Regions from separate parts of the Streptomyces sp. CA-179760 genome, predicted to be linked through region 3. Evidence: riboswitches for the same ligand, from Rfam matches in the RefSeq annotation. Region 3 holds a riboswitch; each other region holds the start of a gene.
What was found. A riboswitch is a leader RNA that binds a small molecule or an ion and turns the genes downstream of it on or off. The one in region 3 is predicted to bind cobalamin.
Positions count from the first base shown of each region.

Region 1 (4,322 bases), 6.0 Mb from region 3:
GGCCCGCAGGAGCCCGTCGTCCGCGAGGGAGACGAAGCCCTCCGGCCCGCCGACCTGGACGAGCAGCGTGAGAGCGCCGGTCACGCAGAAGCCCAGCGGCACCCGGTAGGCCCGCCACAGCCGCCGGCCGGGCACACCGGCCGGCCCCAGCAGCAGGGACACGGCCGTCACGAGCACCAGGGCCGCGCCCGGCCAGGGCGGCAGCGAGATGGCCAGCACGGTGAGTCCGAGTCCGAGCACGGCCTTGTCCACGGGATGGCGGCGGCGCCAGCGACTGCTGTGCGCCGCCGCGTCGATCGGCAGCACGTGGCTCAGGACCTCTCGGCCGTGGACTCCTCGGCGGCGTCGGCTGCCGAACCGTCGGCGCTCCGCTCCCGCGCCTGCCGCTCACCCTGCCGCCGGCCCCGGCGCAGACCGAAGTAATAGGCGAGGACACCGGCGCCGAGCGCGGCCTGGAAGGCGAACAGCGCCGACTCGATCTCACCCGACGGCGGCTCGTACAGCGGCGAGAACCAGGGCTTGTAGTCCGGGTCGATCTCGGTGATCGCCGTCTCCGCCTGGGCATCGGCGCCCGCGAACGGCTCCTCCTTGTGGTCGCCGAGGCCGAGCGCGAGCGGCAGTACGGCGAGCGCGGCCACGGCCAGCAGCAACAGGAGGTTGATCTTCGTGCTCTTCTTCATCGGGCCGCCACCTCGGTCTCGGTCCGGGACTGCTTCTCGGCGAGGAGCACACCCAGCCGGGTCAGTTCGCCCCTGCTGGACTGCACCAGCAGCCGCATCACGAGCACCGTCAGCAGCCCCTCGCTCACCGCGAGCGGAATCTGGGTGACGGCGAAGATGGTGCCGAACTTGCCGAGCGCGCCCACGAACCCGCTGCCCGGGTCGGGGAAGGCGAGCGCCAACTGCACGCTGGTGACGCAGTACGTGGACAGGTCGGCGAAGAACGCCCCGAAGAAGACCGCGACCATCAGCGGCACGCCGTACCGCCGCAGCAGCTTGTACACGGCGTATCCGGCCCACGGGCCGACGATCGCCATGGAGAAGACATTGGCGCCGAGCGTGGTCAGACCGCCGTGGGCGAGCAGCAGCGCCTGGAAGAGCAAGGTGATGGTGCCCAGCACCGCCATGATGGGCGGCCGGAACAGGATGGCTCCCAGGCCCGTTCCGGTGGGGTGGGAACAACTGCCGGTGACCGACGGAAGCTTCAGGGCGGACAGGACGAACGTGAAGGCACCGGAGGCACCGAGGAGCAGGGTGCTCTCGGGGTGCTCGCGCACCTCACGGGTGAGCGACCGGACTCCGTGGACGACGAACGGTGCCGACGCGACGCCCCAGGCGACCGCATGTGCGGGTGGCAGAAAACCCTCGGCTATGTGCATGGCTCAGCAGACCCTCTCCAGCACCTCGTGGATGGTTGACGCGCCTTGGCCGGTCTCCTGGCTGACGGGTACCACCGCCCGTACTCCGCCTTCCCGGGTTCCGAAGAACCCAGTGGCTGCCCGTGGGGGCCGGAGCCGGACTTCCCGATTCACAGTGGCGAGGGCCGCACCGGCATCACACCGGATTTCCCGTTCACCAAGGCGTGGTGACAGTAATGCCGAGATAAGGACGATGACAAGCCACCCGAGGGGGGCGCGCGAGGGGGCGTCCGCTCGCACACCGGCGCAGGGCCGCTCAGTCGTCGCCCCCGTCGTCATCGTCGTCCCCGTCCTCCCACGTCTGACGGGGCTTCTCCTGCTGGGGTTTGTCCGCCTTTCGCGGCGGGTCGGCCGTCTCCTGAGCCGGAGCCGTGGGGCCGGGTGTCGATTCGACGGGGGTCGGGGGAGGAGGCGCGGTGTTGGACGGGGTGATATCGGCCACTGTGCCGGCGGCCGCAGCAGTGGCAGCCGGGTCCGTGTCCGCCGCCGGAGCGGAGGAGAGGGCCGAGGCGGATCCCTCGGACGGTGTCGCGGCGGGGCTGCTCGCGGAGGGGGACGCGTCGGGCTCCGTGCCCTCCGTCGCGGTGTTGTCGGGTGAGAACCACAGCATGCCGGCGAGCATCGCGGCGGCGAAGAGTGCCGCCGCGGCGACCGTCGCGGCCGCTCTGCGCCGGTTGTCGGGGGCGGCCCGGGGCGCGGCGCGGCGCGCACGCCCGGCCTGGGGTGTCCGGCCGGTGCGCGGCCCAGGGGCGCCGGGCAGCGCGTACGTGGCCGGGCTGCGGGTCTCGGTGGCCGGATACGGCCTCGGCGTGGCGGACGTCACCGGGGGCGCGGCCTCCGGCAGCGGCTCGGGCAGCCCCCGCCAGGCGCCGCCGGCGAACCACTCGGCCGCCCGCTGGGCGGTGGGCCGGTCCTCGGGCTGCTTGGCGAGCAGGCCGAGCAGATAGTTCTCGAAGGCCGGCGGGAGTCCGGCGACACCGAGCTCGCGGGGCGGTACGGGCGCGGAATCGAGGTGCTGGTGGAGGAGCGCGACGGCGGTGTCGGCCTGGAACGGTGGCCGTCCGCTGAGGAGTTGGTAGAGCAGACACCCCAGTGAGTACATGTCGGAGGCGGGACCGGCGGGCTGGCCCAGGGCGCGTTCGGGCGCGAGGTAGAGGCCGGTGCCGACGATCTGGCCGGTGGCGGTGAGCGCGGCGCCGGGGTCGTCGAGGAAGCGGGCGATGCCGAAGTCGCCGATCTTCAGGGTGCCGTGGGCGTCCAGCAGGAGATTGGCGGGCTTGATGTCACGGTGGACGATGCCCTGCGCGTGCGCGGCGGCCAGCCCGGCCGCGGCCTGCGCGGCGAGATCGGCAACCCGCTCGGCGGGCAGCGCGCCGGATGCGGCCAGCACCCCGGCGAGGCTGTCGCCCTCGACCAGTTCCATCACCAGGTACAGCCGGTTGTCGTACTCGCCGAAGTCCAGGACACCGACCAGATGGGGGTGGTTGAGACGCCCGGCGGTCTGGGCCTCCAGACGGAACCGGGAGGCCGCCGTGACATCGGTGTCCTGGGGCAGCAGCAGCTTGACGGCCACCGCTCTGGCGAGCGTCTCGTCGTACGCGCGCCAGACCTCTCCCATTCCACCGCGCCCGATCTCAACATCCAGCCGGTAGCGGCCCGCTAGCAGCACTCGTCCTCGTCTCATGCGTATGGGAAGGTACGTCGCCGCAGGCCGAACTCCCCGTTTCGAGGCGGGGGTTGGCGGGGGACGCGCAGCCGACCCAGGATACTGGCGCCGCGTGACCACTGATCTCCGCAGCGGTGTCGAGGGCCGGTACGGTCCCGGAAATCCGGGAGCGGAAACGTCGCCCGGCGGAGTGACGGTGCGGTGCGCGCGGTTGCCCCTGGGGCGCAGCCGCCTGATCAGGCCGCCTTGTCCGCCGCCTCTGCCCGGCCCGCCCGACGCGGCAGCAGAGCCACCGTCAGGGCCGGTACGGCCGCGAGGGCCAGCCAGGGCACGGCGGGCGGGAGGCCGAGATCGAGGAGGGAGCCGGTGGCGGCGCTGCCGGCCAGGACGATCAGGCCGGAGACGGAGGACAGCGCGCCCATGTAGAGGCCGATCCGTCCCTCCTCGGCCAGGTCGGGCACCCAGGCGCGGGCGGCGGGGACGACCAGCATCTGCCCCACGGTGAGCAGCACGACGAAGCCCGCGGCCGGCAGCAGCCCGGCGACTCCCGTCCAGCCGGCGGGGCGCGCCGCGGCCACCACCGCGAAACCGGCCGCGATCAGCAGCAGCCCCGCCGTCATGGAGCGGCGCAGGTCCAGCCGGTCGCCCGCCCAGCGGGTCACCGGCAGCTGGGCGAACACCACCAGCACCGAGGACAGGGCGAACAGCCAGGACAGCGGCGCCTGGGAGCCCGCCGCGCGCTGCACCTCGTCCGGCAGGGCCAGATACAGCTGGTTGTAGGCGAGCAGGTACGAGCCGTACGCCCCGCACAGGGCCAGGAAGCGGCGGTTGCGCAGCAGCAGGCGCGCCCCGCCTCGCTCCCGGGTGCGGACCCGGCCCGGGATGTGCTGCGGCATCAGCCACAGATGCCCGGCCAGGACGAGCACGAAGACCGCCGCACCGGCGAGGCACGCGGTGCGGAAGTCGACGGCGAGCAGCAGTCCGCCGAGCAGCGGTCCGACGAAGGCGCCGGCCTGGCCCGCCACGCTGAACAGGGCCAGGAGACGCGTGCGCGAGCCGCGTCCTTCCTCCTCCCAGACCACCGCCTGGCGGGCCACCTCGGACTCCACGGCGGGGGAGAACAGCGCGGCGGCGAAACCGATCACCAGCACGGCGCCGATCACGGCCCAGCTCGCCTCCGCGTACCCGAGCCACGCGAACCCGGCGATCCGCAGCACACAGCCGGCCAGCACGACGGGC
Region 1 is NZ_JBNJLZ010000001.1:8,865,323-8,869,644, forward strand. It holds gene cbiQ (cobalt ECF transporter T component CbiQ) at 1-306, opposite strand, end outside; gene ACQEV8_RS40090 (energy-coupling factor ABC transporter substrate-binding protein) at 312-680, opposite strand; gene ACQEV8_RS40095 (energy-coupling factor ABC transporter permease) at 677-1,378, opposite strand; cobalamin riboswitch at 1,409-1,594, opposite strand; gene ACQEV8_RS40100 (serine/threonine-protein kinase) at 1,674-3,101, opposite strand; gene ACQEV8_RS40105 (MDR family MFS transporter) at 3,320-4,322, opposite strand, start outside.
Region 1: it holds a riboswitch for cobalamin, as region 3 does, so the genes downstream of both, ACQEV8_RS40095 (energy-coupling factor ABC transporter permease) here and ACQEV8_RS12890 (prenyltransferase/squalene oxidase repeat-containing protein) in region 3, are expected to answer to the same signal.

Region 2 (4,322 bases), 4.5 Mb from region 3:
CCTGCGAGCGGGCCGTATCGACACCGACGGCTACGAAGAGCGCATCAAGGCCGAGATCCAGGAAGTGATCTCCTTCCAGGAGAAGAGCGGCCTGGACGTCCTGGTGCACGGTGAGCCCGAACGCAACGACATGGTCCAGTACTTCGCCGAACAGCTCACCGGCTACCTCGCCACCCAGCACGGCTGGGTCCAGTCCTACGGCACCCGCTACGTCCGCCCGCCGATCCTGGCCGGCGACATCTCCCGCCCCGAGCCGATGACTGTCCGCTGGACGACCTACGCCCAGTCCCTCACGCACCGCCCGGTCAAGGGCATGCTCACCGGCCCGGTCACCATGCTCGCCTGGTCCTTCGTCCGCGACGACCAGCCCCTCGGCGACACCGCCCGCCAGGTCGCCCTCGCCCTGCGCCACGAGGTGGCCGATCTGGAGGCGGCCGGGACGTCGGTCATCCAGGTCGACGAGCCCGCCCTGCGCGAGACGCTGCCCCTGCGGGCCGCCGACCGCGCGGGCTATCTGGCATGGGCGACGGAGGCCTTCCGGGTCACGACCGCCGGTGTGCGTCCGGACACGCAGATCCACACGCACATGTGCTACGCCGAGTTCGGCGACATCGTCCAGGCCATCGACGACCTCGACGCCGACGTCATCAGCCTGGAGGCCGCACGCTCCCACATGCAGGTAGCCCGTGAGCTGGCAGCCCACGGCTATCCGCGCGAGGCCGGCCCGGGTGTCTACGACATCCACTCACCGCGGGTGCCGAGCACCGAGGAGGCCGCCGCACTGCTGCGCACCGGGCTGAAGGCCATCCCGGCCGAGCGACTGTGGGTCAACCCGGACTGCGGTCTGAAGACCCGCGGCTGGCCCGAGACCCGGGCCTCCCTGGAGAACCTGGTCGCCGCCGCCCGCACCGTCCGTGAGGAGCTCCCGGCATCCTGAGACCAGGCCCCGGCAGGGCCGGGGAGGGAGGACCCGCCTCCCTCCCCGGCCCCTGACGGGGGGGAGGGTGCACCAGCAACCGCTGCAGGTCGAGATCGGCGGCCGGTGTGGGCCACGACATGTGCTGATGCCCTGTGCGGAATGGCCGCCGAACGCACACGCACCGGAATCCTCCGTCCTCCCGTAGTGGACCGCGATCCGAATACTGGAAGCTCCGGCCCCTACTTTCCTGTTGGTGAGGGCTGCGGTGACGGACGCGGCTGAACACGGGCGTCACGCACGCTTCCTGCCCTCTCTCCGGCTCTCCGTCCAGACCGTCAGGAGGCCGTACGCCGTCGCGGTGGCCTGAAGGTGTACAGGTCGAGAATGTCCGGCTGGGGTGCGACGCCCGGTCCGCCGGCGCGCGCCCAGGCGGCGATGTCCTCGGTTGCGTCCGGGTCGTTGACCAGCCCCAGCCAGACGGGCCGGGCGCCGGCGGCCCGGCCTTTCGCGGAGGGCTGGACGACGATGACGTTGGCCTGGTCGCAGACGTCCAGGCAGGCGGACACCCGTACGGGCACCTGGGCGCGCAGACGTGCCGTCTGGGCCGCGTGGTCGATGCCGGTCACCTTCGGGGTGCCGCAGCAGCAGTCGCGGCACACGACTATGCGGCACGGCACGGGGCCGGCCGCCGTTGCGGTCCTGGGGCCGTCGGTCGTTCGTCCGGTCGGCGTTGCGGGCATGCGGTGCCGTCCCTCTCTCCGGGGAGATCCGCCCCGGTGGTCCGTCGAGGAGGCGACCGCGTGAGTCTCCTGGCTCTCGGGTCGATGCTCGTCCCGGCCTTCCCACCCGCTGCCGGGCAGTGGCCTGTCGGGACTCGCTCGCCGATCACAGTGGCGGGACCGCTCCGGATTCACACCGGCTTCCTCGTTCCGCCGTCGCCTTGTCGCCGGCCATCATCCCATCCCAGGGCACCTCCCGCCCGTCCGGTTCCGGCCGTCAGTCCGTCTCCTGGGCGTGGGGGCCGTCGCGGGCGGATGGGTCGGGCGGTCGCGTCCGCCGTCACGGCCCGACACCACCACGAGGACAAGTCCGACGACGACGGCTCCGACAACGACCCGTCCCGCCATGCGCATCCACCACCCCGGCCGGGCCGTGCCCCCGCGCCCGCCCGGGGATCCCAGTCGTTCGACCCGCCGAGCCGGTCTCAGCAGACGGAGCAACAGCAACAGCGCTACCGGCAGTTGCAGCAGCCACAGCAGGGTGCGCGGCCACTCCCCGTACCAGACGTTGGTTCCGTACAGCAGCGAGTGCCACACGCTCAGCACATACACGACGATCACGAAACGGTGCAGCCGTCGCCAGGCGTTCGCTCCGATGCGGTGCCGGACGTAGAACAACAGGCCCAGCGGAATCGCCAGGTACAGGGCACCCTGTCCGAGCGGGATGGCGATCTTGCCGGTGCCGGAGTCGTACCAGCCCGGCACGAAGGTGTCCGCGAAGCCCACCCACAGACGTTCCGCCCACGCCAGCTTCGTTTCATAGCGCACGAGTTCGGCCGCGAACATCAGCGCGTGCGCGAACATCAGCGCCATCGTCGTCAGGCTCGTGGTGCGGTGCCAGCGTTCCAGTACGTTTCGGGAGACCGGCAGCCGGGTGGGGCGCGGTCCCGACAGCAGCAGACCGAGCACGACCGTGCCCCAGGCCCACAGCAGCCCCGACCAGCCGAACGCCTGGCTGAGCAGGTACATCCAGTAGGTGCGGGGGTCGTCCATGAAGGGCATGACCGCGACGGTGTCCGAAGCACCTGATTCCATGCGCGCGTAAAGGAACGCGAAGACAAGCGCGGTGACCACCGCCGCCGCGGTGGCGTCGGGCAGAGCGGATCGCAGGTCGCCGCGCAGCGCGACGCGGTCACCGGGAGGCCGTTGCCGTCCGGGCGGGGCCGCTGCCCCGTCTTCGTCCGACCTGGCATCTGACAGCATCAGGGCCTCCCGGGCACCGAGGGCACCGCAGGGACGGTGCCCATGTTGCGTGAGGCAACAAGTCTGGCCGAGGGCGCGGTGATCACCGAGGGTGGATCCGGCCAGAGTCGCCGCGACGAGTGGGCGGGGCCCTCCTGGTTCTGACTCGCCCGCACATTCAGGACAACCGTCGAAGGCCCCCTGTCGCGGGGGTACGAGCGCCTCTACGCTGATGCACGCAGTCGGTTCGCGCCTCCCGTCCGTCCGGACGCCCGGTAGCGCGACGCAAGAGGGAACCCGGTGCGAATCCGGGGCTGTCCCGCAGCGGTGAGTGGGAACGAAAGCCGTCATGTCACTGGGCCCGCGTCGGGGCCGGGGAAGAGACGGCCAGTAGGGGTCCGCCCTTTCGGCGGACGTGCCCGCGAGTCCGAAGACCTGCCACTGTGCCCGCGTCCCACGCGGGCTGTGCACGTGACCTCGTGGACTGGGTCGGCGGTTGTGGGCGGTCGTACATCGTGCGTGTGGCCGCGCCTCCTTCCCTGTCGATGTTCAAGGACCGGGACGGAGGAGGGATGTGTGCGTCACCACCCAGTCGGTTCTCTTCGGTTACGCCGCCCCTGGGCCGACGCGCGAACCGGCAGGCCGGGGCCGGCGATGCCAAGGCCAGGCATGCGCCCCCGCCAGGAGCACCATCCGTCGGGCCGCACCGTGTCGGGTGTATGCCACGGCACGCTGGGCGAGCTGTACCAGGGCCCGTTGCGACCAGGCACCGAACCTGAGATCGCGGTGGTGTCCTTTCCCGTGGACCGCCACTCCTGGGTGTACTTCACTCCGAGCGCGGCTGCCGGTCATCCACCGCATGCGCCGCCGCTCGGGGAGAAGTCGGTGGAAGCGGCCCGGCTCTTCCTGGACCACTACGGCCTCGCCTTGCCGCCGGGCGACTGGCGCACCCACTCCGAACTGCCGGTGGGCGTGGGTATGGCCAGTTCCACAGCGGACATCGTGGCGACGTTGCGCTGCCTGTTCCGCGTCTTCTCCCTGCCGTACGACACCGACGTGGTCCTCGGCATCCTGGCTGACATCGAGCGCGCCGACAGTGTCTTCCTCGACGAGTTCGCCCTGTATCTCAGCGGCCGGCACCGGGTAGTGCGGCGACTGGGCCCGGACGTCGGCTTCCACACTGCCTTCGTCACGGAACCCGGCACGGTGGACACCGCCGCCGTCACTCCCCTGCTGCTGGACCACTACCGGCGTCGCGGCGAGGAGTACCAGCGGTGCCTGACCGATCTGGTCAAGGGCTTCGACTCGGGCGACCCGGCTGCTGTCGCCCGTGCCGCCACAATCAGCGCCGCGTTGTCCCAGGAGGTGCTGCCCAAGGCGACCTTCGGCAGCCTGCGACACCATCGTGAGCGGTTCGGCGCCGACGGCGTCTTCGTCGCCCA
Region 2 is NZ_JBNJLZ010000001.1:7,382,782-7,387,103, reverse strand. It holds gene metE (5-methyltetrahydropteroyltriglutamate--homocysteine S-methyltransferase) at 1-937, shown strand, start outside; gene ACQEV8_RS33670 ((2Fe-2S) ferredoxin domain-containing protein) at 1,255-1,659, opposite strand; cobalamin riboswitch at 1,702-1,890, opposite strand; gene ACQEV8_RS33665 (ferric reductase-like transmembrane domain-containing protein) at 1,873-2,901, opposite strand; cobalamin riboswitch at 3,107-3,336, shown strand; gene ACQEV8_RS33660 (hypothetical protein) at 3,550-4,322, shown strand, end outside.
Region 2: it holds a riboswitch for cobalamin, as region 3 does, so the genes downstream of both, ACQEV8_RS33670 ((2Fe-2S) ferredoxin domain-containing protein) here and ACQEV8_RS12890 (prenyltransferase/squalene oxidase repeat-containing protein) in region 3, are expected to answer to the same signal.

Region 3 (4,322 bases):
GTCTCAGGCCGTCGTACAACGCGAAGGTGAGGGCCTCGGCCGTGACCTCGCCGCCGAGGCGGATGCCCTGGGCCCAGTCCGGGAGGGGCACCTCGGGGAGCGTGACGAGGGTGTGCGTGCCGGGGATGGGGGAGCCGAGGACGATCGCGAAGAGCAGCCGGACGACCAGGACGGCGAGGGCGAGTTTGACGAAGGCGCCGTAGGAACGGGACCAAGGGGTCGGGGGGCGGCAGGTCGCCACGACGTAGGCGGAGACCGAGATGAGGAGGCAGAGGAGCAGGGGGTTGGTGGTGCGGGTGGCCGCGGTGCCGAGGGAGAGGGACCAGAGCCACCAGGCGCCGGGGTGCAGAGGGGCCCGGCGCCGGGGCCGGAGGTGGGAGGGCGCGTCGCTGAGCCGGTCCGCGCTGCTAAGCCTGGTCACGCCGACGTACCTGCCACATCGCGGCCGCTCCCAGGACCGCCACCACGCCGATGCCCGCCAGCAGGCCCAGGGACGGGCCGTCGTCGTCGGACGTGTTCTTCTTCGCCGCCGGTGTCGACTGCCGGGAGTTCGCCACCTGCTCGCCGCAGCCCGTCTTCGGATACCCCGCGATCGCGCACAACAGGGCGTTGGTGTCGTAGCGCAGGGGCTTGGCGACCGTCGCGAGGGCCTCCGCCGTGGTCGCGTCGGGGGAGACCCGGGCGCAGACCGTCCGGGCGGGGGGCGGGGTCTCGCCCTGGGGGGCGTCCGCCTTGGCGCCGGGGTCGATGACGAGCGCCACGCGCTTCTTGCCGTCCTGCGCGGGCGTCTTCGCGCAGACGGTCTTGAAGTCGGCCGCGCCGCGCGGCCGGGCCGCCTCGGAGGAGTCCTCGCTCACCGCGAAGCGGAACCCCTGGACGTCGCCGTCCGAGGGGCGGGCCAGGGACGGGCCCTGGGTGGCGTAGACCCAGCGGTCGCCGTCGCGGTCCCAGAACGACCAGTACCGGTAGCCGGCGGCCTGGGCCGCGCCCGCCCCCGCGCCCGCGCCCGCTCCCACGCTCAGCAGGAGCGTGGCCAGGAGGAGGAGAACGGCACGGCGGATCACGACTGCTGCCTCTTCTTGCGGCCGGTGAAGAGGAAGCCGATGCCGATACCGGCGACGAGGCAGACCCCGACGTACCACCAGACGCCGAAGAAGCCCGACTCCGAGTCGTTCTTCGTGTCGGTCGCCGAGGGCTGTTCGGGGGCCTGCGGGGCCGGGCCCGTCGCGTTCAGCTGCTTCACCAGGTCCGTGCCGCCGAAGTCGCGCGGGTTCGCGCCCGTCGCGTGCGCGGCGAAGATCAGCTGGGCGTAGGCGGCGGGACCGTTCTGGGCGGCCCAGGTCGTGGAGTTCTTCTCCAGCCAGCCCAGGGACTTCTCGGCCTGCGCGGTCTCGCCCTGCGCGGCGAGCGCCACGACCGCGTCGGCGGTGTTGCCGTGGTCGGGCTGGGGGGCCGAGCCGGCGAGGGCGGAGGTGAGGTGGTTGTCGTCCTCGGCGAGGGTCTGGGTGAGGTACGCGGCACCGTTGGCTGCGGCCTGCCGCGGCGTGGAGGGATCCGTGCACGTGGCGTCGGACTTCTTGCCCGCCTCCACCACCATGCCCTTGCCGAGGGCGCCGAGGGCACCGGCCGCCGTGGCGTCCGCGTTGGCGGTCAGCTCGCCCTTCTTGTCCGGCTGGAACGCGAAGGCGCCGTCGTCGTCCCCGCCGCAGGGGAGGGCGAGCTTCAGCAGGGCGTCGTAGGGCGACTTTCCGCCCTTCTCGACCTGGTCCGGCTTCTCACCGGCGGCGGCGAGCGCGCCGATGACGACGGACGTCGAGTTGGTGTCGCTGGCGCCGCCGGGCGCGTAGCCCCAGCCACCGTCCTCGTTCTGTACGGACTTCAGCCAGTCGACGGCCTTGCCGGTGACGGCGTCGTGCCCGCCGAGCGCGGCGAGGGCCTGGACGGCCGCGGCCGTCTGGTTGCTGTCCACCATGGTCTTGGCGTCGCACGCCGCGGCCGGATCGGCACGGTACGGGGCGAACCCGCCGTCCGCGCACTGCTGCCGGACCAGCCACTCCACGGACTTCGCCGCCGGCTTCTCACCCACCGTGTCCTGGGCCAGCAGGGCGAGCGACTGGCGCCAGACGCCGTCGAACTTGGGGTCCTTGCCCCCGTACAGGGCGGAGGGGAACGCCTGGGACGGAGTCGGTGACGGTGCGGCGGCGGCCGGCGTGGCGGTGCCGATCACGGTGGCGGCGGCCAGGACGGCGGCGGCCCTGCGGCGGACGTTCATGATCGGCGGGTGCCTCTCCCTGTGAGGGAGCCGGGCAGCACGGGACACCCCCGGCGGCTCGGCTCCGTATACCTCGACGGTGCCGTGCACCGGCGGGCGCCGGGCACGTGAGCCGGTCACGATCCGTACGGGCGATCCGGCTCCCGCCTGGCAGGGCGGTTACGGTTGCGGGTCAGCGCCGGAATTGCACCGGCTTCTCCCTGTACGGGTGATGACGACCCGCCTACTGTACCCGCACCTACGAAAACGCCCGAGGGTAGCTTCGCCCCCCCATGCCGACCGCACCACCGGGGAGACTTCTCGGTGCGGCGGCCTGCCCCGCTGGCCTCTGGATGAACTCGGCCATGCTCCAGACCACCCCGGCTCGGCTGTCGGTGTCCTCCACCAGGACCTGCTCCCGGGCGAACTGCTCCACCACGCCGAGGAGTTGATCCTGTCCGTGAGGCAAAACGGTTAACGTGAAGCTCCACGACCACACGCAGGAGCGTCCATGACTGATCAGGCGGGGAACTCCGAGCAGGAGCCGCTCTCCAAGATCGACACCTCGGTTCCGCAATCGGCGCGGATCTGGAACTACTGGCTGGGCGGGAAGGACAACTACGAAGTCGACCGGGTGGCCGGTGACGCGTTCCGTGAGATCTTCCCCGGGATCGAGACCGGGGCCCGCGCCGCCCGCTACTTCCTCGCCCGCGCCGTACGCCATCTCGCCGCCGAAGAGGGCATCCGCCAGTTCCTGGACATCGGCACCGGGCTGCCCAACGTGGACAACACCCACCAGATCGCCCAGCGGGTGGCCCCGGAGAGCCGGATCGTCTACGTCGACAACGACCCGCTGGTGCTGGCCCACGCCCGCGCCCTGCTCACCAGCACACCGGAAGGCGTCACCAACTACGTCGACGCCGACCTGCGCAAGCCGAGCACGATCGTCCGGGAAGCCGGTAAGACGCTGGACTTCGACCAGCCCGTCGCGCTCATGCTGATGGGCATCCTCGGCCACATCGAGGACCACGACGAGGCACGTACGATCGTGTCGGAGCTGGTGGACGCCCTGCCGCCCGGCAGCTACCTCGTCCAGTACGACAGCACCGACACCAGCGAGGACTACCTCAGGGCCATCGGTCAGTACAACGACGGCGGCTCGATCCCGTACATCCTGCGCAGCCCCGAGCAGATCGCCCGCTACTTCGACGGCCTGGAGCTGCTGGAGCCGGGCGTCACGTCCTGCTCGCGCTGGCGTCCCGACGCCGAGGCCCTGGGCCTGCCGGCGGAGGTGCACCAGTACGGCGGTGTCGCCCTCAAGCGCTGAACCGCCCGCCGACCCCGGCTGAACCCGGGGGTCTTACTCAGGTCTCCTGAAATATGCGGTGCAGGATGGTCGGAGTCTCGTCAGGTGACTCGGCTTCGACCACCAGCCGGTTCATGGCGTCCCAGTAGCGCTCGATGTCGGCCGGCCGGTCGGGATAGAGCGCGGTGGTGAGCTGCTCCAGGTAGACCACGTCGGGCAACTGGCCGCCGGGCAGCCGCAGAATGGTGACCGGACCGCCCTCCGCGGCATGACCTCCGGAGACGAACGGCAGGATCTGGACGGTGACCTGCGGAAGCCGGCAGACCTCGATGAGATGCCTGAGCTGGGCGCGCATCACCTCCGGCCCGCCCACCGGGCGCCGCAGCGCCGCCTCGTCGATCACGGCCCAGAGCCGGGCCGCGCCGGGCTGCCGGTGCAGGATCCGCTGCCGGGTCATCCGCAAGGCCACCCGGCGGTCGGTCTCCCGCGCGTCGGCGGCAGGGTGGACGAGCCGGACGGCGGCACGCGCGTAGTCGGAGGTCTGGAGCAGCTCGGGAACGCGCTGTATCTGATAGCAGCGGATGACGCTCGCCGCCTGCTCGGCACCGAGGTAGCTCTGCGTCCAGGAGGGCACCACATCGCTGTAGTACTGCCACCAGGCGTGGGTGTTGGCCTGTTCGGCCAGCGCCAGCAGCGTGGCGCGTTCGGCCTCGTCCGTGACGCCGTAGTACGTGAGCAGGTCGGCGACGTCCCGCAGTTTGAACC
Region 3 is NZ_JBNJLZ010000001.1:2,880,175-2,884,496, reverse strand. It holds gene ACQEV8_RS12900 (energy-coupling factor transporter transmembrane component T) at 1-421, opposite strand, end outside; gene ACQEV8_RS12895 (SCO2322 family protein) at 408-1,064, opposite strand; gene ACQEV8_RS12890 (prenyltransferase/squalene oxidase repeat-containing protein) at 1,061-2,272, opposite strand; cobalamin riboswitch at 2,386-2,523, opposite strand; gene ACQEV8_RS12885 (SAM-dependent methyltransferase) at 2,763-3,578, shown strand; gene ACQEV8_RS12880 (helix-turn-helix domain-containing protein) at 3,616-4,322, opposite strand, start outside.

Region 4 (4,322 bases), 4.5 Mb from region 3:
GCCGGGATGGCACTCCTGCCGTTCGCCGCCAACGCGCTGGCCTTCTACCTCTACTTCCACTTCCAGCACTTCCTGGCGGTGTACGCCGTGGAGCGCGCCTCCAGCGCGTTCTACAGCGTGGTGCTGCTGCTCTGCTTCACGCTGGTCATCGTCGTACAGCCGCTCGCGTCCGGTCTGATCCGGCGCATGCCGTACGCCCTCGCCCTCGCGGTCGGGTTCGTGGGCCTGGCGGCGGGCATGGCCGTGCTGGCGGCCGGTACCCGGGCGGCGCTGCTGGCGGGCGGGGCACTGATCACCCTGGGCGACATCGTGCTGTTCCTGAAGAACGACCTGGAGGCACTGCGCCGCAGCCCCCGCTCCGACGCCGTTGTTTTCGGTCAACAGCGGATGGCCGCGGGCCTGGGGGCCTGCGCGAGCGGCGTGCTGGGCGGGCAGTTGTACGACTTCGGCGAACGGGCGGGACACACCGGCTGGTTCTGGCTGCTGGCAGCCGCCCAGTGCTTGCTGCTTCCCCCTCTGCTGCTCACGCTGCGCCGTCGCACGGCGCGGCGCCCTGTCCCCGACGGCGACCATGAAGGAGCACTGACGCGCGATGACACGGACGGGCGGATTCCAGGACGATGACTTCTGGACCGAGTTCCACGACTTCCTCTTCTCCGAACAGCGCCATGAGCAGGCCGAGGAACTGCTGGACACCTCTCACCTGCTGGCCTTCCCCGAGGGATCACGCGTGCTGGACCTGTGCTGCGGGCCCGGGGTGTTCACCGTGCCGCTCGCCCGCCGCGGTCACCGCGTGACCGGAGTGGACCTGAGCCCGGCCATGCTGGACCGGGCACGCAAGCGGTCGGCCGACGCCGGTGTCGAGGTGACGTACGTGCGGGCCGACGCACGCGAGTACGAGGCAGCGGGCGGGTTCGATGTCGTCCTCAACATGTTCACCTCGTTCGGGTACTTCGAGGACCCCGCCGACAACGCGCGCGTGCTGCGCACCATGTACACCTGCCTGGCTCCCGGCGGAACGCTCCTCCTGGACCTCGCGGGGAAGGAGCTCCTGGCCCGCAGGGTCACCCCGCCCAAGGTGGTGCGACGGGGCGACGACGTGATGGTGCAGACCGACACCGTGCTGGACGAGTGGGCGCGGCTGTGCAGCGAGTGGGTGCTGGTCCGGGGCGAGCGGGTGACGCGGGCCACGTTGACGTGGTTCGTGTACAGCGCCGTGGAGCTGCGGCGGATGGCCGAGGAGGCGGGGTTCGGCCGCGTGCAGGTCTTCGGCGGATTCGATGGGCGCCCTTACGACGAGAATGCCGAGCGACTCGTCCTCCGGGCCGTCCGCGAAGCGTGAGGGAGGCGCGGGGCGTGCGGCCGGGGTCCGCGCGCCCTTTGCCGTCGACTCGGGGAATCGTAGGATCACCTGGTCATCGCCGCGACGGGAGACAGGAAGCCGGTGCGAATCCGGCACGGTCCCGCCACTGTGACCGGGGAGCGCCCCTCCGACACGCCACTGCGCACCGCGCGGGAAGGCGGAGGAAGCGTCGATCCGGGAGTCAGGACACTGGTCCGTCGCGGGCCCGATCCGAGGAGCGCGGACTCCAGGAGGCTTCACGTGTCCCAACTGTTCACCCCTGCCCGCACGCGCGGGTTCCTTCGTGCCACGGCCGCTGCCGTGGCCCTGTCGTCGGTGCTGCTGACCACCGGCTGCGGTGCGACCGACGAGAGCGCCGGAGACACGAAGGCCACCGCAGCCGTGCCCGCGGGTTTCCCGGTCACCATCGACAACTGCGGCGTGAAGACGACGTACGACAAGCCGCCGTCACGCGTGGTCACCATCCACCAGCACCCGGCGGAACTCATGCTCGCCCTCGGTCTGAAGGACCGCATGGTCGGCACGGCCTTCCCCGACTCCGCCGTCCTGCCCGAGCTGAAGAAGGACTACGAGGCGATCCCCGAACTGGCGGAGAAGGAACCGTCGTTCGAGAAGGTCCTGGACGCCGAACCCGAACTCGTCTACGGCGGCTACGGCAGCGCCTTCGCCGAGAAGGAGGGCCGCTCCCGCACAGCCTTCGCCGACGCGGGCATCGACACTTACCTCAACCGTGAGTACTGCGGCAAGAAGAAGGTGACGATGAAGGACACCTACGACGAGGTCCGCACCATCGGCAAGATCTTCGGTGTCTCGGACCGGGCCGACAAGCTGGTCGCCGATCTCGAGGACCACGTCGGCAAGGCCGCCGGCAAGGTCGAAGGCGAGCCCGAGGTGCCCGTCTTCGTGTACGACAGCGGCGACAAGACCGCCTTCACCGCGGGCGGCAAGAGCCTGGGCACCGAACTGATCCGGCTGGCCGGCGGCGAGAACATCTTCGCCGACCTCGACGACGTCTTCGGCGATGTCTCCTGGGAGCAGGTCGTCGAGCGCAGACCGGAAGTCATCGCCATCTACGACTACGCGGGCGCCGGAAGTGTCGAACAGAAGAAGAAGTTCCTGCTCTCCCAGCCCGCGCTCGCCGACGTACCCGCCGTCAGGAACAAGCGGTTCGTCGTTCTGCCGCTGACCGCCACCCTGGTGGGAATCCGCTCGGCCTACGCGGTCGACGACCTGTCCCGCGGACTGCACCCCGAGAGCTTCCGGTGACCCAGACCGCCACCGGCACGTCCGCCGAGGGGACGGTTCAACGGCGGAAGACCACCGAGCCAGGAGCGGGCCGTACACGGCTGGCCGTCACGCTGGTCGTACTCACCGCCCTGCTCGGCGCCTCCATCACGGCGGGACTTGCGATCGGCTCCGTCCAGGTGCCACCCGGCCAGGTGTGGGGCATCGTGACGCACGCGCTGGGTGCCGACTGGCAGCAGCCGGACTGGTCCCGGGCCCGGGAGACCATCGTGGTGGACGTGCGGGCGCCGCGGGTGCTGCTCGGTGCGGTCACCGGCGCCGGCCTCGCGGTGATCGGCACCGCCCTACAGGCCCTGGTGCGCAATCCGCTCGCGGAACCGTACCTGCTCGGCGTCTCCTCGGGGGCGTCCCTCGGCGCGGTCTCCGTCATCGTGTTCGGGGTCACCCTCTTCGGTCCCGTCTCCCTGTCGGTGGCCGCCTTCGTGGGCGCCCTGGGCGCGCTCCTGCTCGTGTACGCCACGGCCCGCACCGGCGGACGCATCACCTCATCGCGTCTCGTGCTCTCCGGGGTGGCGATCGCCGCGATGCTCACCGCGGTCCTCGATCTGCTGTTGCTCACCACCGACCGGGGCAACGAGACCCGCGCGGTCCTCGCCTGGACCCTCGGCGGCCTCGGCGGGGTCAACTGGGGCACGCTGTGGCTGCCGAGCACGGCCCTGCTTCTCGGTGTCGGCGTCCTCATGGTGCAGGCCCGCGATCTGAACCTGCTGCTGGCCGGCGAGGAGGCGGCCACCACGATGGGGCTGGACGTGGCCCGCTTCCGCGCCCGGCTGTTCGTCCTGCTCTCCCTCGTCACGGGCGTGCTGGTCGCGGCGGCCGGACCGATCGGCTTCGTCGGCCTGATGATGCCCCACATCGTGCGGCTGTTCGTCGGCGGCGACCACCGCCGGGTCCTGCCGACGGCGGCGCTCGGCGGAGCGGTCTTCCTCCTCTGGGCCGACATCGCCGCACGGACGATCGCCGCGCCGATGGAGATACCCGTCGGCGTACTCACGGCCCTGTGCGGCGGGCCGTTCTTCCTGTGGCTGATGCGCCGGGACGCCCGGCGCGGCACCGACCGAGGAGTGGCATGACCGCGACCGAACTGAGCGTCGACGGCGTCACGCTCACCGCCGGAGCCCGCCACCTGGTGCGCGACGTCTCCCTGACCGCCCGCCCGGGCGAGACCATCGGGCTCGTGGGGCCCAACGGCAGCGGCAAGTCCAGCCTCCTGCGCACCGTCTACCGCGTCCTGCGCCCCGACGCGGGTGAGATCCGGGTCGACGGAGGCGACGCCTGGTCGCTGCCGGTGCGGCAACTGGCCCGCACCGTGGCGGCGGTGGTCCAGGACTCGGCAGCCGACCTCGACCTCGCCGTCCGCGAGGTCGTCGCCATGGGCCGCACCCCGCACAAACGGCTCCTGGCCGGTGACACCCCCGAGGACGCCGAACTCATCGACTCCGCGCTCCTGGCGGTCGACGCCGTCCACCTGGCCGACCGTCCTTTCGACCGGCTCTCCGGCGGCGAACGCCAGCGCGTCCTCATCGCGCGCGCCCTCGCCCAGGAGCCCACCCTCCTCGTCCTCGACGAACCCACCAACCACCTCGACATCCGGCATCAACTGTCCGTGCTCACCACCCTGCGCCGCCTGCCCGCGACCGTGCTGCTCGCCCTG
Region 4 is NZ_JBNJLZ010000001.1:7,375,433-7,379,754, reverse strand. It holds gene ACQEV8_RS33645 (MDR family MFS transporter) at 1-624, shown strand, start outside; gene ACQEV8_RS33640 (class I SAM-dependent methyltransferase) at 593-1,342, shown strand; cobalamin riboswitch at 1,398-1,575, shown strand; gene ACQEV8_RS33635 (ABC transporter substrate-binding protein) at 1,604-2,629, shown strand; gene ACQEV8_RS33630 (FecCD family ABC transporter permease) at 2,626-3,741, shown strand; gene ACQEV8_RS33625 (ABC transporter ATP-binding protein) at 3,738-4,322, shown strand, end outside.
Region 4: it holds a riboswitch for cobalamin, as region 3 does, so the genes downstream of both, ACQEV8_RS33635 (ABC transporter substrate-binding protein) here and ACQEV8_RS12890 (prenyltransferase/squalene oxidase repeat-containing protein) in region 3, are expected to answer to the same signal.